3 regions of the Aerococcus viridans genome follow, and region 2 is predicted to be linked to each of the others. Evidence: predicted binding sites of a transcription regulator. Region 2 holds the regulator's gene; each other region holds the start of a gene.
What was found. The regulator CtsR, encoded in region 2, represses protease genes until heat stress. The targets are predictions, from matches to a motif close to TTGGTCAAAAAAGGTCAAANA.
Positions count from the first base shown of each region.

Region 1 (5,778 bases), 1.1 Mb from region 2:
CACCCCAAGGTAAATCGTTTGCGTCACGTTCAGAGTATACAGTGATTTCTTTACCATCGATAGAAATACCATTTTCAGTAGTTTCGATATCGTGGTTGAAAGTACCGTGAGCTGTATCATATTTTAATAGGTAAGCTAAGAATTCGTTGTCTGTTAAATCGTTGATTGCCACGATTTCTACATTTGATTCATTTTCTTCCCAGATACGACGTAAAGTTAAACGACCGATACGACCAAAACCGTTAATTGCTAATTTAATTGCCATACTACAAAATTCCTCCTTAATGGAATACAAAATTATTTTAATGGGATTCCCCATTTAAAACCATATTTGAGGCACCTTGATCAGTTATAATGACTAACTGTTTAGGTGCGAGTTTCGCAAAAGCCTGTATTGCTTCTGCTTTTACACTGCCTCCAGCAATTAGAATCGGCAAATCTATATCTGCCAAATCTTCAATTTGAAGGCCGATTCTAGGGATTCGATGCACTATGTTTCCTTCTTTATCAAAGAAACACCCGAACGCTTCCCCTACAGCGTGGTTACTCTTAATCTTAGATGAACTTTCTAAATCAAGTCCCCTACGCCTTACCATAATTTTAGCATTACCAACGCTAAAAAGCAAAATGTTAGCCTCTTTTAACCGCTTTAAAGTTGATTGAATCACGGGATCATTCATTAAAGCCATATTTGCCACCTCAGATAAATTCTCGGGAGCATATAAGGAAATATTGTGACCGTGTAACTTTTGCGCTAGAATATCGCTAATTGTATTGGCTTGAGTTGCTGAAGCATCTCCGATCCCACCCCTGGCTGCGACCACAGTAAAGTGTCTGTCAGCAGAAGGTGCTAATTGAACATGTTCACTCACCTCTAGCATAGTTGAACCACCAGTAACAGCAATCGTATGATTCCCCGCTGGTAAATTCGTGTCTAAGTATTTTGAAACTTGTAGACCCATTTCAAACAAAATATGTTGATCCTGGTCGATATCTCCTGAAACAATTCGAGCATCTGCTATGTTGAGCACATCAGCCAAATGTTTTTCTTGCAGGTGAATTTTATTTGTATCACGCCACAAGTCTTGACCTGTAGCAATTGCTCGTTCCCCTTTTGGCGTAATAGTCATACCCGTGGGGGAAGAATCAATGAGACCTTGTTGTTTCAAAACATCTGTAATTGTACGTAGCGGTCGTTCGGTAATTGCTAACTTTTCAGCTAGTCCCTTCCGACCAATCGGACCATCTTTGAAAATTCGCTGTAATACGCTAATTCTCTCAAAATAGATCTTCTGAACTTCAGGCACTACTTCAGTAATACTTTTAAATAATTCGTCCATAGTCCCCACTTTCCTAGTACAAAAACGTTGAGTGTAAAAACAGTTGGACTTTTATTGTCCAGTGTGTCTTTTTTTGACCACCCTTCGGTAAAAAAATTTGATTCCTTCGAATCTTATCTCTTTACATGAGTAATCATACCAATAAATTTATCCGCTTGCAAGCTTTTAGAGCCACTTTTCTCCTATACGGCTATGAAAAGTATTACGCCTTACAAAGAATATTTATTTAAGAGTTTATTCCACGGTCTATACAGAACCCTTTAAATAAAAAGAAGTAGGTTTTACCCTACTTCTTTTTATTTAAAATGCATTCATTATTTTTCTAATTCATCATTTTTAGTCATAATTTGATCTAATAAACCATATTCTAACGCTTCTTCTGCTGTTAACCAGTTATCACGGTCTGTATCGCGTTCAATCACTTCTACAGGTTGGCCGGTCATTTCAGAGTATAGACGGTTCATTTTTTCTTTTGTTTTCAAGATGTGGCGAGCAGCGATTTCAATTTCAGTAGCTTGTCCTTGAGCGCCACCTAATGGTTGGTGAATTAAGATTTCAGCATTTGGTAAGGCAAAACGTTTACCTTTAGTACCTGCGGCTGCAATAAACGAGCCCATTGATGCTGCCATACCCATTACAATTGTTTGTACATCTGCATGTACAAATTGCATTGTATCGTAGATGGCCATACCAGAAGTGATAGAGCCACCTGGTGAATTGATGTATAGGTAGATATCCTTGTCTGGGTCTTGAGCATCTAAGAATAACAATTGGGCGATAATTGAGTTAGCTAAATCATCATTAAATTCCCCGCTCAGCATAATAATACGGTCTTTTAATAAACGAGAGTAGATATCGTAAGCACGTTCACCGCGAGAAGATTGTTCAATAACTGTTGGTACTAAGTTCATTTAATTGTCCTCCTTTTAAACTTGTATATGACTATTATACCTTTATGGTCAAAATTGGTCAACAAATATAACTTTTTTGACTTGCCCTATTATTTTAGCATAGTAGGTTTATTTTGCCCAATAGCTGGCCTTCATCGTCTTAAAAATATGACAATTTCTCCTGTTAATACCTAATACACCATCACTTCTTAATAACAATTGACACTAGCAGATTCCTATAAACGCTTGAATTTGACTAAAAACTAGGCTATAATAATGCTGTTATTGTTTTTTTTGCAATATATACAAAATTTTGCGCCCGTAGTGTAATGGATATCACATAAGATTCCGGTTCTTATAATGGGGGTTCGATTCCCTCCGGGCGTATTCAGATAAAAAATTATTAAGTTGTTGCTATTTATGAGTGACAGCTTTTTTTACGCTTACCCTAGAAAATGCTTTAATTTTTTTTCAAGTGCTCATGTTATTGCAACTTCACATTGCATATATAAATCCTTTGAAAGTTCATAAAAATGTTTTATATTGAGAAAAAGAAGATTACTTCGTCAGTTAAGTGGAGGAATTAACCATGTCAGTTACAACAACTGTATTAACTTTTTTTAGTTGCCTTAGAATTTTTTTATATCATGTATCTACAAACTATTTCTACTTCATCTGCCCAAACAAGTAGAATATTCAAAATAGGAAGAGATGAGTTGAAAAGAAAATCATTGAATACCTTATTAAAAAATATGGGCATATATAATGGTCTCATTGGTCTAGGTCTATTCTATGCATTATTTTTCAGTAGCGCTTCTATTGAAATTGTTCGTATGATATTTGTCTACATTATCTTAGTGGCCACATATGGTAGCTTCACTAGTAGTAAAAAAATAATATTGACACAAGGTGGACTATCTATTTTGGGCTTATTATCGACCTTTCTATAATTGAATGCACAGCGTAATGTCTGGTTGTCAAGGACAGTATAAAATTGTAGGTTTATGACAGAATAAAAATGTAGGTTTTTGACAGTCTAATTTAGAAGTCCATTTATATTTTCCCTTTCATACGATATGATTTTCCAGTAATCTTGAAGACTTTAACATGGTGAACCAGACGATCAAGAATGGCGGCGGCTATTTCAGAATTCTGAAATAGCTCCCCCCATCGAGATAAGATAATATTTGTCGTAATCATTGTTGATTTTTTTTCGTAACGCATCGTTAATAGTTGAAAGAAGAGGTTAGCTTCAACTTTTTGAATTGGTAAATAACCTATTTCATCAATGATCAAAAGATCATATTTGGCATATCGTTTCAGAACACGATCGACGGTCCCTTTTTCAAAGGCAGAACGAAGACGTAAAAGTAATTCATGACAACTGATAAACAGCGTACGGTAGCCTTGATGACATGCTTCAATGCCTAATGCAATGACAAGGTGTGTTTTCCCTACACCAGGGTTTCCAATGAAAACTAAGTTTTCTTTTTTCTCCATAAAAGCCATATGTTTCAAGTCTAGAATCTCTTTTTTGTTAACGCTTGGTTGAAAGTTGAAATCAAATTCTTCAAGTGATGTCCGTTTGGGAAAGTGTGCGCGCTGGATGACACGTTCCACAGTCTGATTCGTTTGAAAGTCTAATTCTTGATTAGTTAATTCTAGAAGAGCTTCTGTTACAGAAAGCTCATCTCGATTGGCAATTTCAATATAGTTTGGCACATATTCTCTCATATGTTTTAAATTCAAGGCCTCTAGATTATTTAATAGCTTTTGATAGTTACTGCTCATTCGAAGGCACCTCCAGTAAATCATATTGCTTTAAACTTCGTTTAATATGTTCTTGGATGTCATCTTCTTCTTTGTGGCTCATGACATCTGATTTAAGTATCTGAACCAAATCTTCTTGGTTATAGTTCAATCTTTTTGTGGTAAGTGGGTGCGAACGAATCTGTTCTCCGTTATAATAAATGTGCACGTACTCTTCGTTTTCGGAAAGATCCAAGTCAACTTCTTTTCCGATATAACGAGGGTCTACAGAGTACCTACATTTGCGGAAAATGACCATTGCTTCCTTTGTGACTTTACGGCGAATAGAGTCTTCAAAATAAGGATTTAACAAGTCATCTTTTAGCTTATGGAGGTGCTCTTTTTCATTAATTTTCCAAAGTATATCAGGAATCTCGTCCGTTGCTTGAGACACTTCCGAATTTAATTCATCACAAAGTTCGTCAACGATTCGAATGAGGTCTGTCGAATCATAAAATTCATGATTGTAAACCCGTAACCGGTCCATTGTTCTGGCGAGAGCTTCTACGCTGCCTTTTGTTTGGGGGCGAAAAGGACGACAGACCATTGTTCTGAACCCTGCATCTTTACTAAAAGAATAGAAGCGATCGTTTAAATGAACCTGAGAGAATTGAGTTCGTGACCGGTCGACGACAGTTTTCATATTATCGAACCATATTTCTTCTGGAACACCACCGGTGTTATAAAAGGCATCATTCATGCACTCAAACAATGTATCTTGTTTACGATCAAAGGTAAGCGTAATAAATTTCTTCTTTGAGTAGGGCAATATATAACCTGAATAATTCATACTTTGACTTCAAACCGTCTGAAACTGCCTAACGGCAGTCTTCATTTACTTTTTCATTTTCACCTGTTAAGTGATGCAAAAAGAACCCCATTCTGATATGGTAAAGGTGTCGAAACCAACCAAAAGAAAGGAGTTCTTCTCATGACTAGCTTACACAAAAACCAGGTAAAATTCAATTCAAATTTGACTATTTCACATACAGGTGGTCGCTTATCGAGTGATTCGGGTTTGGTCTTAGTTAAAGAGGTGATGAATACCTTCGACTTTTCACACGTAGCTAAACAGTGGCTCCATATTAAAGACAAACGTGTTTACTTCACACATGATAACTTAGCGATATTAGAACAACTCATTATGCAGTTAATTGCTGGGTACTCGGCAGACTCATCAGCTAATCTATTAAGACAGGATCCAGTCTTTCAAGCTGTACTCGGTAAAAAAGAGTTGGCCTCACAATCGTCAATCTCTCGGTTTTTAGATCGTTTCACCGAGGAGAACATGGATCAACTCCAAGCATTAAATCAGTCGCTGATTGATAAAGCGCGTTTGATTCGCAATGACACCGAGTTAATCATTGATGTCGATTCCACACATTCGGATACCTTTGGACGCCAAGAACAAACAGATTATAATGCCCATTATCAAACCTACGGCTATCACCCATTAGTTGCATTTGACGGATTGACCGGAGATTTCCTAAAAGCTGAACTGCGTTCAGGCAATCAGTACACGTCTAAAGGGGTAAAAGCCTTTATCGACCCGCTGTTACACCACTACAAGAGCACGTTACCTCATACCGAGATATTGGTTCGGGGTGACAGCGGCTTCGCCACACCAGAGGTGTATGAATCTTGTGAAGCAACTGAAAGCCAGTACGTTATCCGATTAAAGAGCAATCGGAGGTTAAGTCAGTTAGCTGAACACTCTGTTCTTTATGGGGATAATAAAA
Region 1 covers NZ_CP014164.1:982,414-988,191, reverse strand. The annotation lists gene gap (type I glyceraldehyde-3-phosphate dehydrogenase) at 1-265, opposite strand, end outside; gene AWM76_RS04750 (sugar-binding transcriptional regulator) at 303-1,340, opposite strand; gene clpP (ATP-dependent Clp endopeptidase proteolytic subunit ClpP) at 1,655-2,251, opposite strand; tRNA gene AWM76_RS04740 (tRNA-Arg) at 2,546-2,617, shown strand; partial or broken gene AWM76_RS04735 (DUF1304 domain-containing protein) at 2,820-3,180, shown strand; gene istB (IS21-like element helper ATPase IstB) at 3,284-4,021, opposite strand; gene AWM76_RS04725 (Mu transposase domain-containing protein) at 4,011-4,829, opposite strand; gene AWM76_RS04720 (IS1380 family transposase) at 4,971-5,778, shown strand, end outside.
Region 1: the regulator CtsR is predicted to act here: its motif matches at 2,296-2,316, upstream of clpP (ATP-dependent Clp endopeptidase proteolytic subunit ClpP).

Region 2 (5,778 bases):
ACGGTTACCTAGACGAACAGCAGCTTCAATAGCCTCATCTTTAATCGTCACTCGATGGAATTTTTCATAATCTTTTCGGATACCTTTAAGAATTTCAATAGCATCCGCTTCGCTTGGTTCATCAACTAGGACTTTGGCGAAACGACGTTCTAAAGCAGCATCTTTTTCGATATATTTTTGGTACTCATTTAAGGTTGTAGCACCAATCACTTGTAGGTGACCACGGGCTAAGGCTGGTTTCATCAGGTTAGAAGCATCAATAGCCCCTTCTGCTGCACCGGCACCGATTAAACTATGCAACTCATCAATGAATAAGATGACATTACCAGCTTTTTCCGTTTCCTCTAGTAAGTTTTTCACTCGGTCTTCGAATTCCCCACGGTATTTAGTACCTGCAACAAGGGACCCCACATCAAGAGATACGACACGTTTATTGGCTAAGGTTGATACGACATCGTTGTTTGCAACTGCGATGGCAACTGCTTCAGCGATGGCTGTTTTCCCAACACCTGGCTCACCTACTAATACAGGGTTATTTTTAGTTCGACGGCTAAGGACTTGCATGATGCGACGTAACTCTTTCTTACGGCCGATTACTTGGTCCAACTGCCCGTTACGTGCTTGTTCCGTTAGGTCTCTGGTTAAAGAGTCTAAGGTTGGCGTCGTACTTTGTGGGCGTTTGCTACCGTGGTTTGATGGTTTGTTGTTGTTCTCGTTGCTTCGGTTGCGCACAGGTGGACGTTGGCCAATTGAACGGTAGATGTCTTTACGTAATTTTTCGATATCCACGTCCAGGTTTTTCAGAATACGAACAGCTAGTACTTGGTCAGCGATTAAAGATAGCAAAATGTGCTCTGTGCCGACTAAAGTGACTTGTTGGCGTTGTGCTTCTTCACCTGCAATGTATAAGACTTTTCTTGAACGTGGTGAGTACACCACGCGATTCAAATCTACGGGGGCGTCTTGGGCTTCATCCTTACCGTATCCGATGACAAATTCAACTTCTTCTTTCACAGCCTCGTAACTTGGCAAGTGGTCAACTAACACGTTATGCGCAACACCCTCGGGCTCACGGTAAAGTCCTAGCAGCAAATGTTCTGTTCCAATGGCTTTATGACGAAATTGCTTGGCTTCTTCAGCAGCGTACAATAAGGCCTGTTTTGCTTTCTCTGTATAAATTTCGTTCATAAGGTCCTCCTATCTGGTTACCTATATTTCAGCTTCACAAGCATCGATCTTAAAATTAAGGATCGGACTTCATCAGCGTTAACAATTTTACCTAGGGCATCCTTATCGACTGCTGAGTGCATGATTTGCGCTTCGTTTTCGGTAACAATCTCGTTGACTAATAAATTTTGAATGATGGCAGTTGCATCACGTAAGCTCATTTCTTGATGGACAAGGTCGACCATGGCATCGATTAATTCAGCCTCTTCGACCATTTCCAGTTTCATAATGCGGATATATCCGCCCCCACCACGTTTACTTTCTACTATATAACCCTTTTGCGGGGTAAACCGTGTGTTAATCACGTAATTAATTTGTGATGGGACACATTGAAATTGGTCTGCTATTTCGCTACGACTAATCTCAACATGCTCTTCTTGTTGTAAGATTTGCTTTAAATAAGATTCAATAATATCAGACATATTTCTATTTTTCACATTCATCACCTCAAGCCTGATTCTTATTTTGACTAATTTTGACTATTCAACCATATCATACGATAACCGACCTTAACTAGTCAATTCAAAAGCTTAGTAATTGGAGGTGTGTCGGAAGAGTTTGACTTTTAGAACCTGATTTGAAGACTTATATTAAGGAGCGTTATACGCTGTAAAAAAAATTGAAGTATCTCATATTTATATAACAAAAAGGCAACGCAAAGGAATTGCTGGTCAACTCCTTTACGCCACCCTCAAGTCAAAGCGTGCTTATCTCATTATTCAAATCAAAATCATTAGACGGTTTTAAGATACGCCATCTTATGCTAAGGATGCGATAACCTTGTCGGTGAAGGCTGCTGTTGTTAAATCACCGCCTAAGTCTCGGGTAAAGTTACCTGCATCGGACAAGACCGAATTCAAAGCGTCGCGCAAACGAGTGGCATCTGCTTGTAAACTGATATGGTCAAGCAGGTCGGCAAAGGCCAATAAGATGGCTGTGGGGTTGGCAAGACCCTGGCCGGCAATATCTGGTGCTGATCCATGAACGGCTTCAAATATCGCCACGTCATCACCCAAATTGGCACCTGGCACTAACCCCAAACCACCAATCAAACCGGCCATTAAATCAGATAAAATATCGCCGTATAAGTTTTCGGTGACGACCACATCGTACTGTTGGGGACGCATCACCAATTGCATGGCCATGTTGTCGACTAAAACCTCCGTTGCTTCAATTTGCGGATATTTAGCGGCAATTTCGCGCGCCACTTTTAGGAATAAGCCGTCTGATAGTTTCATAATATTGGCTTTAGTGACGATAGCGACCTTTTTTCGGTCATTAGCCACGGCATACTCAAAGGCTGCTGTGACAATCCGTTCTGTCGCCTGTCTGGTAATGATTTTGATGGAATGGGCTTCGTCAGGTGAAATCTGCTCTTCTACGCCCGCGTATAAATCTTCTGTATTCTCCCGGAATAAAACGATATCCACGTCCCGGTGAAGTGCAGGAATTTGGCCTAATACGCGGATTGGGCGGATGTTTGTATGTAATTGATAATGTTTTCTAAGTGATACGTTGACCGATCTAAAACCCTCACCAATTGGTGTTGCAATGGGTCCTTTCAAGGCAACCTTGTGAGTATCGATGGCGTCGTAAACGGCTTTGGGAATCAGTTCACCCGTTTCATCAATGGCGTCTTGTCCAGCGACCACTTCATCCCAAGTAATTGGACTGCCTAGGGCTTTTGCCACTTGTTTGACAACTTGTGTAATTTCTTTTCCAATCCCGTCCCCAGGAATTAAGGCGATTGTATGTGTATTCGTCATGAAACCACTCCTTTTAAAGTCGATAATATAATAGCTTTAATTGATTCATCATTATTGGAAAATGGGTAACAAACCAAAGATGGCAGCAGTAATCACGTAGACAATGAAAATCCCAAGTGACACGACCAAACCTTTTTCTGCCAGTCGCCCCATTCCACGCCTGTTAAACCAAGTAGTACGTATGAGAAAGGCACTAGTGGGCTGAACAAGTGGAAAGATTGACCGATTAGAGACGCAAATGTTAGTTGTAACGGGGTAAATCCGTAAACATATCCGGCTTGATAGGCATCATGCCGTAGTAGAAGGCATCGTTATGTAGGAAATAAGTACCTGGTTGGCTTCAGATGCGTTGCTGTCAATTCGCGCTTTTTGATTTTTAGGATTAGGATAGTTGACTAGTAAGGTGATCACTGTACCTAACATAAAGATAATCGCTGAAGGCACAGACCCTTCAACCAATAAGGCAATGGCTACAAGAACGATAATTAAGTTGATCCAGACATTTTTAGGTCGACGTAATTCAAGGGTTTCTGGGTCGTCGATGACCATCATGGCCTGCATTTCTTGTTCAGACAAGTTGACCACACCAAGCGTCTTCCGTTCTTGTAAACCAAAACCCAAGCGATGATAAACATATAAATCAAACCAGCTACCATCATTGGCACTAGTCCGCGCATGACATCATTGGTTTCAACCCCCATAACAGCGATATCACGGGCAGTTGGACCACCCCACGGCAGTAAGTTAACGATTGAGTGCGACGTCATGGTTAAAACAGCTAGGTTTAACAAGGACATATTTAGTTTCTTGTAAATTGGCACCATAGCGGTACAGACAATGATCATAGTCGCTGTCCCATCACCGTTTAAGGAAACAGCAGCTGTTAAGGCAACAGTTGCCAAGGCGACTTTTAAGGGGTCCCCTTTGGCAAAACGAATCATCGCGTTAGACAAGGGATCGAATAGGCCTGCGTCAATCATGATGGTAAACATATATATTGCGAAGAATAACATAATCCCGGTAGATGACGTGGTCCCCAAGCCATCCATAGCCGCTTGACCAATATCAATCTGCCACAAATTAAGGACTTGTCCAATTATCGCCCATAACAGTGGCAAGAATACCAAACCAATGAAGAGTGACATCTTCTTACGCATAATAACAAACATCAAAATAACAATCAGGGCGTACCCCATAAATGCAATCATTAAAAAACGCCTATTACTTTCTCATCATTTTATATGTGTTTTATCATGCGCTAAATACAATCAATTGTCAATGAAATTTCCGCAAAAATACAAAACATGTTACATTAGCTTACATATTATGATAGTTATGTTTTATTAGATGCCAAATAAAAAAGCCAACAAAATATAGGCTTTTGCTGGCTTTCTCAAAAATCGAATCGTTCACATCGTTTTTTGTCTTTATAATAAACTAAAAATACTTTGTTTCTTTAGGTATATTTTCTACCGAAATCTCTCACTCATATCAAGAGAGCTGACATGACAGGTTGGATTCTATAAATTCCCTAACAAAGTCCGCATTTCTAGGAAGTCATCTGTTGTGCAGGTGGCTACAGTGTTTGGGACTTCTGTTGTACTGTAGTGGATAGCTTGCCATCCGGCTTGAATGGCCCCTTCGATGTCGTTTTGATAGTCGTCACCGACGAACAAGATTTCTTGAGGTGCAACATTTAAATCAGCAGCAATGGCGTCAAATACCTTGCGTTGTGGTTTTGACCCACCCATACTTTCAGAAATGTACCACTTATCCTTATCAATAAATTGATCGACACCTAGGTTGGTCAATTTATCTATTTGCGCTTCCGTTGACCCATTAGTTAAAACGAATAGCGTCATCCCTTTAGATAAGGCCGCTTCCATCAAGGCTACTAAGTCTTCGCTTAATCTTAATTGTTCTTGATATTGATTTTTCAGTTGGTTGAATTTTTTCGCAGTTGCTTGGTCAATTTCATGACCAAAATGTGCATATGTCTCAATGACCCGGTCATTTTTGAAGGCAGCTTCTGTCTTTTTGCCAGCCATAAAGGCTTGATATTCTTGCTCGGAGAATTCGGCGTAGACTTGATTGAAGGTCTCAAAATCAACGTCTAGATGGTGGTCTGTCGCCTGCATATCTCGGTAGGTTTCCTCATAGATGGTTAATCGGTTGTACAAGGTATCGTCTAAATCAAATCCAATTGCTTTCATATCTATCCCCTTTTCAATCATTTTCATATGATAACAAATAGCGGCCTTGAACGCACATATTACGAAAAAAGACGACCCAAGTCTGAAATTAGACCGGACCGTCAATTTGTCTACATTTTTTAGTAGATTTTGTCATTATCTTTTAAAATTTGAAAAAAGGATTTTGCTGAGTTTCTTATCGCCTTGCATTTCAAGCTGACAGGCACCGGCATATTGGTACTCATAAATGTACTGCTGGCCAATATTTTGAATACTTTTTAAGCTGGCTTGTTGGTAACCATTTTCACTAAGACTCGCTAAATCACCGCCTAAAAGACCTTCCAATTGCACTTTAAAATCTTCAAGTGCATTGGCTTTATAAACATCTCGGTCAGCTTTTAAATAATCAAAGACAGGTAAATCAGATACAATCGTGTTCACCTTGCTGGCTAATGCTTCAAGTAAGACGATCCCTTCTGTTTCCTCGTGCGTCATGAATAAATAGACATCTGCCATTTGATAGGCAACGCGGACCTGGTCACGGGGGATATAGCCGGCAAAAATCAAATTCGGCAACTCGGTGGCGATGGCTT
Region 2 covers NZ_CP014164.1:2,070,924-2,076,701, forward strand. The annotation lists gene AWM76_RS09665 (ATP-dependent Clp protease ATP-binding subunit) at 1-1,188, opposite strand, end outside; gene AWM76_RS09670 (CtsR family transcriptional regulator) at 1,206-1,664, opposite strand; gene AWM76_RS09675 (isocitrate/isopropylmalate dehydrogenase family protein) at 1,986-2,993, opposite strand; gene AWM76_RS11165 (hypothetical protein) at 3,282-3,569, opposite strand; gene AWM76_RS11170 (SLC13 family permease) at 3,542-4,201, opposite strand; gene AWM76_RS09690 (HAD family hydrolase) at 4,514-5,206, opposite strand; gene AWM76_RS09695 (glycosyltransferase) at 5,342-5,778, opposite strand, start outside.

Region 3 (5,778 bases), 650 kb from region 2:
ACGCTATCAACTGCTTCATCTTGACCTACCACACGTGTATGTAAGGTGTCATCTAAGTGAAGTAATTTTTCACGTTCCCCTTCGACTAATTTATTCACAGGGATCCCAGTCACTCTTGAAACCACTGCGGCGATAGAGTCTTCAGTTACAGATTCTTCTACCAAACGGTCAGCACTCTTGTCTGCATGCTCGTGGTAGGCTTTTTCCATATCTGCTAATTCTTGTTCCAAGGTTGGAATAATCGCATGTTTTAATCTGGCTGCTTCTTCAAGATTGTATTCATTTTCCGCTTGCTCCAAAGCATGTTTGGCATTTTCAATTTCTTGACGTTTAGCGTTGATATCAGACATACCGCCTTTTTCAACTTGCCATTGCATGGTTAATTGGTTAGTTCTTTCACGGACCTCGGCTAACTCTTCTTGAAGGTCAGCTAACCGGCGTTTACTTGCCTCATCTTTTTCTTCTAGTAAGGCTTTTTCCTCAATTTCTAGTTGAATTAAACGACGACGTTCTTGGTCTAACTCTGTTGGCAATGAGTTCATTTGCACGCGGATTTCAGCACTAGCTTCATCCACCAAATCAAGGGCCTTATCCGGTAAGTACCGGTCAGTGATGTAACGGTCTGACAATTCAGCTGCCGCTACTAAAGCTTGGTCATGTATCGTTACTTCATGGTGCAATTCATACCGTTCTTTCAAACCACGTAAGATTGAAATAGTATCTTCAACACTTGGTTCTTTGACTAAGACACGTTGGAAACGACGTTCCAAAGCCTTGTCTTTTTCCATGTATTGACGATATTCATCTAAGGTTGTGGCACCAATGCAGTGCAATTCGCCACGAGCCAACATCGGTTTAAGTAAGTTTCCAGCGTCCATTGACCCTTCAGTCTTACCGGCACCTACAATGTTGTGGATTTCATCGATAAATAAGATAATCCGGCCGTCTGCCTTTTTCACTTCATTTAAGACTGCTTTCAACCGTTCTTCAAATTCACCCCGGTATTTAGCCCCTGAAATCAAGGCACCCATATCTAACGAGAAGACTGTTTTGTCTTTTAAGTTGTCAGGGACATCTTTTTTTACAATACGTTGGGCTAAACCTTCAACGATAGCGGTTTTACCTACACCAGGTTCACCAATTAGGACCGGGTTATTTTTAGATTTACGAGACAAGATACGGACCACATCACGAATTTCTTCATCACGTCCGATGATAGGATCCATTTTACCTGCTTTAACTTGTTCGACTAAGTCGACGCCATATTTCTCTAAAGCTTCGTAATTTTCTTCTGCTTGTTTACTTGTCACACGATCACCCTGTCTCAAATCTTCAATTTTTTCTTCTACTGCTTTGGCGGTAATTTGATGTTTTTTAAACCATTTTGCAAGGTCTGTATAAGCGACATCATTCAGTGCCGCTAGCACCATTTCGGTGGCTAAGAATTCGTCACCTTGTTTTTCTGCACGCGCTTGGGCTTTTTGAATCAATTCACCCAAACCACGTGATAGCCCTTGGCCATATTGTACATTTGTACCTTGGACCACTGGTACCGCATCTAATTCACGGTTTAATTCTTCTGTAAGTTCTGCCATTGGCACATTTAAATCTTCATAAAAGTCATAAGCAAAGTTTCCAGGTTGCACTAACGCTGTAAACATATGGGGAATACCAATTTCTTGATGTTTACGTGTCATAGCAATTTGTTGGGCATTTGCGATTGCCTCTTGTAAGGTTGTAGTCATTTCCATGTTTGCCATTTCACATCTCTCCTTTTCACTTTATGTATATAGTATAGCAAATTGGTCAGGATAGGTCAAACATTTATTAGTGATATTTTTGACTTTTTTAACCATCAGAATCCTTGATATATCAGTATTATATTAAAACTTAACTATAAACATCAAACTAAAGGTCAATATGTGACCACTTACTTTCTTTGACCAATTCAATATGGCGCACATCATCCCACAAAATCTTCTGACTACCGATTAAAAAATAGAAATAATTACTCTCCCCATTAAACCAACCAAAGATACGATCAAGGTAGCGGCCTAAATGATCTTTCAAAGACAATTGAATAGAAACAGGATAGTGGTTTAACCAAGCTTCCTGCAAGACTTGGTCAACCTCTTCCCTCGTCATCTCTGGCAGTGGAATAGATGCCTTAGCTGCATCTTTATGGTTGGTTTGAATGCCTTTGACCAATTCATCCATGGCATAAGCAGTAGCCCACTTCATACCAAAGGTCCGGTCTTCGTATTCGTTATAAGGCGTGAAGTGTTTACGGGTCCTTGGGTGTCGTTGCTTTTTCAACCAAGACAGTTGGGCCCGTCTTCTAGCGTTCGGGAGTTCCCAAGGTTCAAGCCGCTTAGCCATGCGCCTCACCTTCGATACCCGCCATACCACCAGCATGTCCGCCGACCAAACTAGACCGGTCAATTGCCCGACCGCCAGCTTTAAGAGACGAGGCATAGACCAAACTCTTAAAACCGTATTTCTTACGGATGGTATCTACAATCACATCTGTTTTCATGTCCGCTACTTGATTATTTTCACTTTCAAATAAATTTAATTGAATTGCTTGATGGTAAACAAGGTTGCCACTGTATAAAGAAATATGCCGGATGACTTGGTTTTCATAAAGTAAGGACAGCAGGTACAAGGCCACTTCAGCAATCACCTTACTTTGATTGGTCGGTGTTACCTTGACTTGCTTATGAATACCCCTTTTACCACTTGTATCAAAGTAGCCCATAGAATAGCCTAAGCCAAGACCGACGACTTGGGTTTGCGCGCCAGCTCGTCTTAAACGGGTACCAATTTGGTCAGCCATTTCCTTGACGACGACAGCAATTTCATCCTTATCGGTGTAGTCTCTTGGTAGCACTTGACTGTTGCCAATGGACTTGTCCTTTGTGGTATAAGGGGTGCCGAGAAAAGACCGGTCCACGCCCCACGAATGGGCATAAAGTTGGGCACCCATGACCCCTAATTTATCTTTTAATACGTAATAAGAAGAATGGGCGAGGTCATAGACATTATTAATACCCATCCCCTTTAGCCGGCGGGCCATTCGGTGGCCAATACCGCAGACTTCTGTTAAATCAGCAATCTGCCATAGGGTATCCGGCACATCCTCATACCGCCATTCAGCAATCATATCGCCCTCCTTTTTCGCGCCAATATCTAAGGCCACTTTGGCTAGAAACGGGTTATCGCCAATGCCAATCGTGGTATAAATGCCGGTCTGGTCATAGACATCCTTTTGTATTTTCTGAGCCATTTCGTATGCATTATTCACCTTAAATAGGCGAAATGAATCCGTCACATCTAGGAAACTCTCATCTATTGAAAATACGTGATGGTTGGCTTCGTCCACGTAGCTTTTATAGATCCGATTAATCTCTTGATTCTTCTCCATATAAAACCGCATACGCGGTTGAGCGATCACCAAATCTTCTGGATAGGGATAAGGTAAATCACGGGCCCGGGTCACGTTGGAAATATTAAAGGCTTTCTTAGCGGCGGGTGAGCTAGCCAAAATAAGGCCCGAGCCCCTACTCTGACCACCTTTTTCATCATGATAGGACATGACCACTAATTTTGTTGTTAGTGGGTCTAAATCACGCGCTACTGCCTCCACCGAAGCATAAAATGACTTACAATCGATACACAAAATATCGCGACTGGGTTCCTTTGAATAGTCAAACGTTACATTATTTGCAAACATCCTCAGTCCTCCTTAGTTTAGATATTTAATCTTTTATTCCAAAAAAATCGAACGTGTGTTCCTGTCAATAATAGAACGTACGTTCGGTAAATACAAGTGATTTCAAAGGAAATGTTGAAACAAAAATAAAAAGACCACGATCCGTACGGTCGCAGCCTCCTCAGTTAACTATTTAAATACAATTTTAGTCTTCCTTTTTTATCTTCTTCGTCTTACTCTTCTTCGCGCTCAACTACTAAGTCAATCGCCATTACCACACCTAAAATAATCGGCACCACGTCAGCCGGCACATGGTCTTCGATATCAATCACAAAAGTATCGCGAATTGAAATCAACTTACGGTCGATACGGGCAATTTGGTCGCCATTTTCATCCGTAATACGGAAATCAAAATCAAGAATATTCCCCTTCACATTCCAATCCAATGACGTGACCTTGTAGTTATCTCTAAATAAGGAAACCTTCTTGCGGATTTCAGCTACCTTGTCATTATTTTCATCATACACATCGACCGTTGGCATCAAATCAATCATTTGCTCTTTCACTTGCGCCACTTCTTTATCCTGAGCTAGGTCAATAATGCGAAATTGTTGGCCAATTGACAGCCATTTATTCTTGATTTTATAAACAGGATCGCCATCTTCATTCTTCAAATTAAAGTCGCGTTTCAACGATAGTAATTGGTTTTTCATATATAATTTCACTATCTTATCACCCTTTCTACTGTTAACTCATCGATCACTATACCCTTATACTAAGAAAAATTCACATGATATCACTCATACTTTAGTCCGAAATCTAAGGTATAATTAGAAAGAGAATCCATCATCGTAAAGGAGTTATTATGTATTTAACCATTTTCGCTATCTTGCTCGTTGTCGCCGGTTTCGTTAACGGGTTTATCTTTTTATTTAAATATCCCAAAGAATTTCAATCGACAAAAATCGTCCATGGTTTCTTAACCCTATCCTTACTTCTTATCGGCCTATATTTATTGATAAAAAATGTATAAACCAAAAATGCCAACAATTGCAATTTACACAACGGCTGGCATTTTCGGTTATAAGTCTTAACTTTTGAATACGAGATAACAAAAAAGAAAGCTTTTACTGATATGAAACCCTACCGTTAAACTGAACAAATAAAAAAGAGAGTTACGCTACCCACAAAAGATGATCCCGATAAGCTGTCGGGGTCATCTCCATTTAGGATTTCTTTTACTTCTGCGACAGTCTTATCAACGTCATACTCGTAACGTTGTTCCAGTATTTTGTCACTAATAATTAACTCGCCTTTATTAATATAATCCTGAATTTTCATAATTGTTATTACTGTAGATGTTAAAATCGAATTTGGATCATTTTTCAAATTGGATAAAGTTGTGCGACGCAAAATTTCTCATTTGAGAAACTACACCAACATGAAGTTTCCAAATATAGCTTATTTGTAATTGAAAGTATACAATCTTTCACAATCAGGATAAAAGCCCGATTACTCATACCGCCACTCCTTGATTAAGTCCATATAAGAATGTAGTTTTGGAATTTCCATGATACCTACACTGTTTTTACTTGTCATCAATGAAAATATACAAAAATGTATGTTTAAAAGAACTTTTTTTGTTACAAAAAATGATTTCATCTGAAAATTAAGAAAACGGTTGCAACCAACGTAGAGAAAGATTGAATGCGTTTTCAATAATAGGTATACTTTATTTATAAAGATGTTAAAGAATTCACAAAGGAAGAGGTTATATTATGGTAAAAGTTGCGATTGTTACAGGTGCTGGTCAAGGGATTGGGTTAGCGATTGCTAAACGTCTACATGCAGATGGCTTTAAAATTGGTATTGTTGATTATAATCCCGAAACAGCTGAAGCTGCTGTAGCCGAATTCCCAGAAGGTGATGCTATTGCTGCAGGCGCAGATGTGTCTAAACGTGAACAGGTATTTGAAGCATTTGATAAAATTGCAGCACATTTTGGTGATTTAAATGTAGTTGTCAATAATGCGGGTGTTGCACCGACAACACCATTAGAAACAATT
Region 3 covers NZ_CP014164.1:1,417,974-1,423,751, forward strand. The annotation lists gene clpB (ATP-dependent chaperone ClpB) at 1-1,760, opposite strand, end outside; gene AWM76_RS06775 (hypothetical protein) at 1,909-2,379, opposite strand; gene AWM76_RS06780 (Y-family DNA polymerase) at 2,372-3,733, opposite strand; gene AWM76_RS06785 (LURP-one-related/scramblase family protein) at 3,946-4,437, opposite strand; gene AWM76_RS06795 ((S)-acetoin forming diacetyl reductase) at 5,491-5,778, shown strand, end outside.
Region 3: the regulator CtsR is predicted to act here: its motif matches at 1,803-1,823, upstream of clpB (ATP-dependent chaperone ClpB).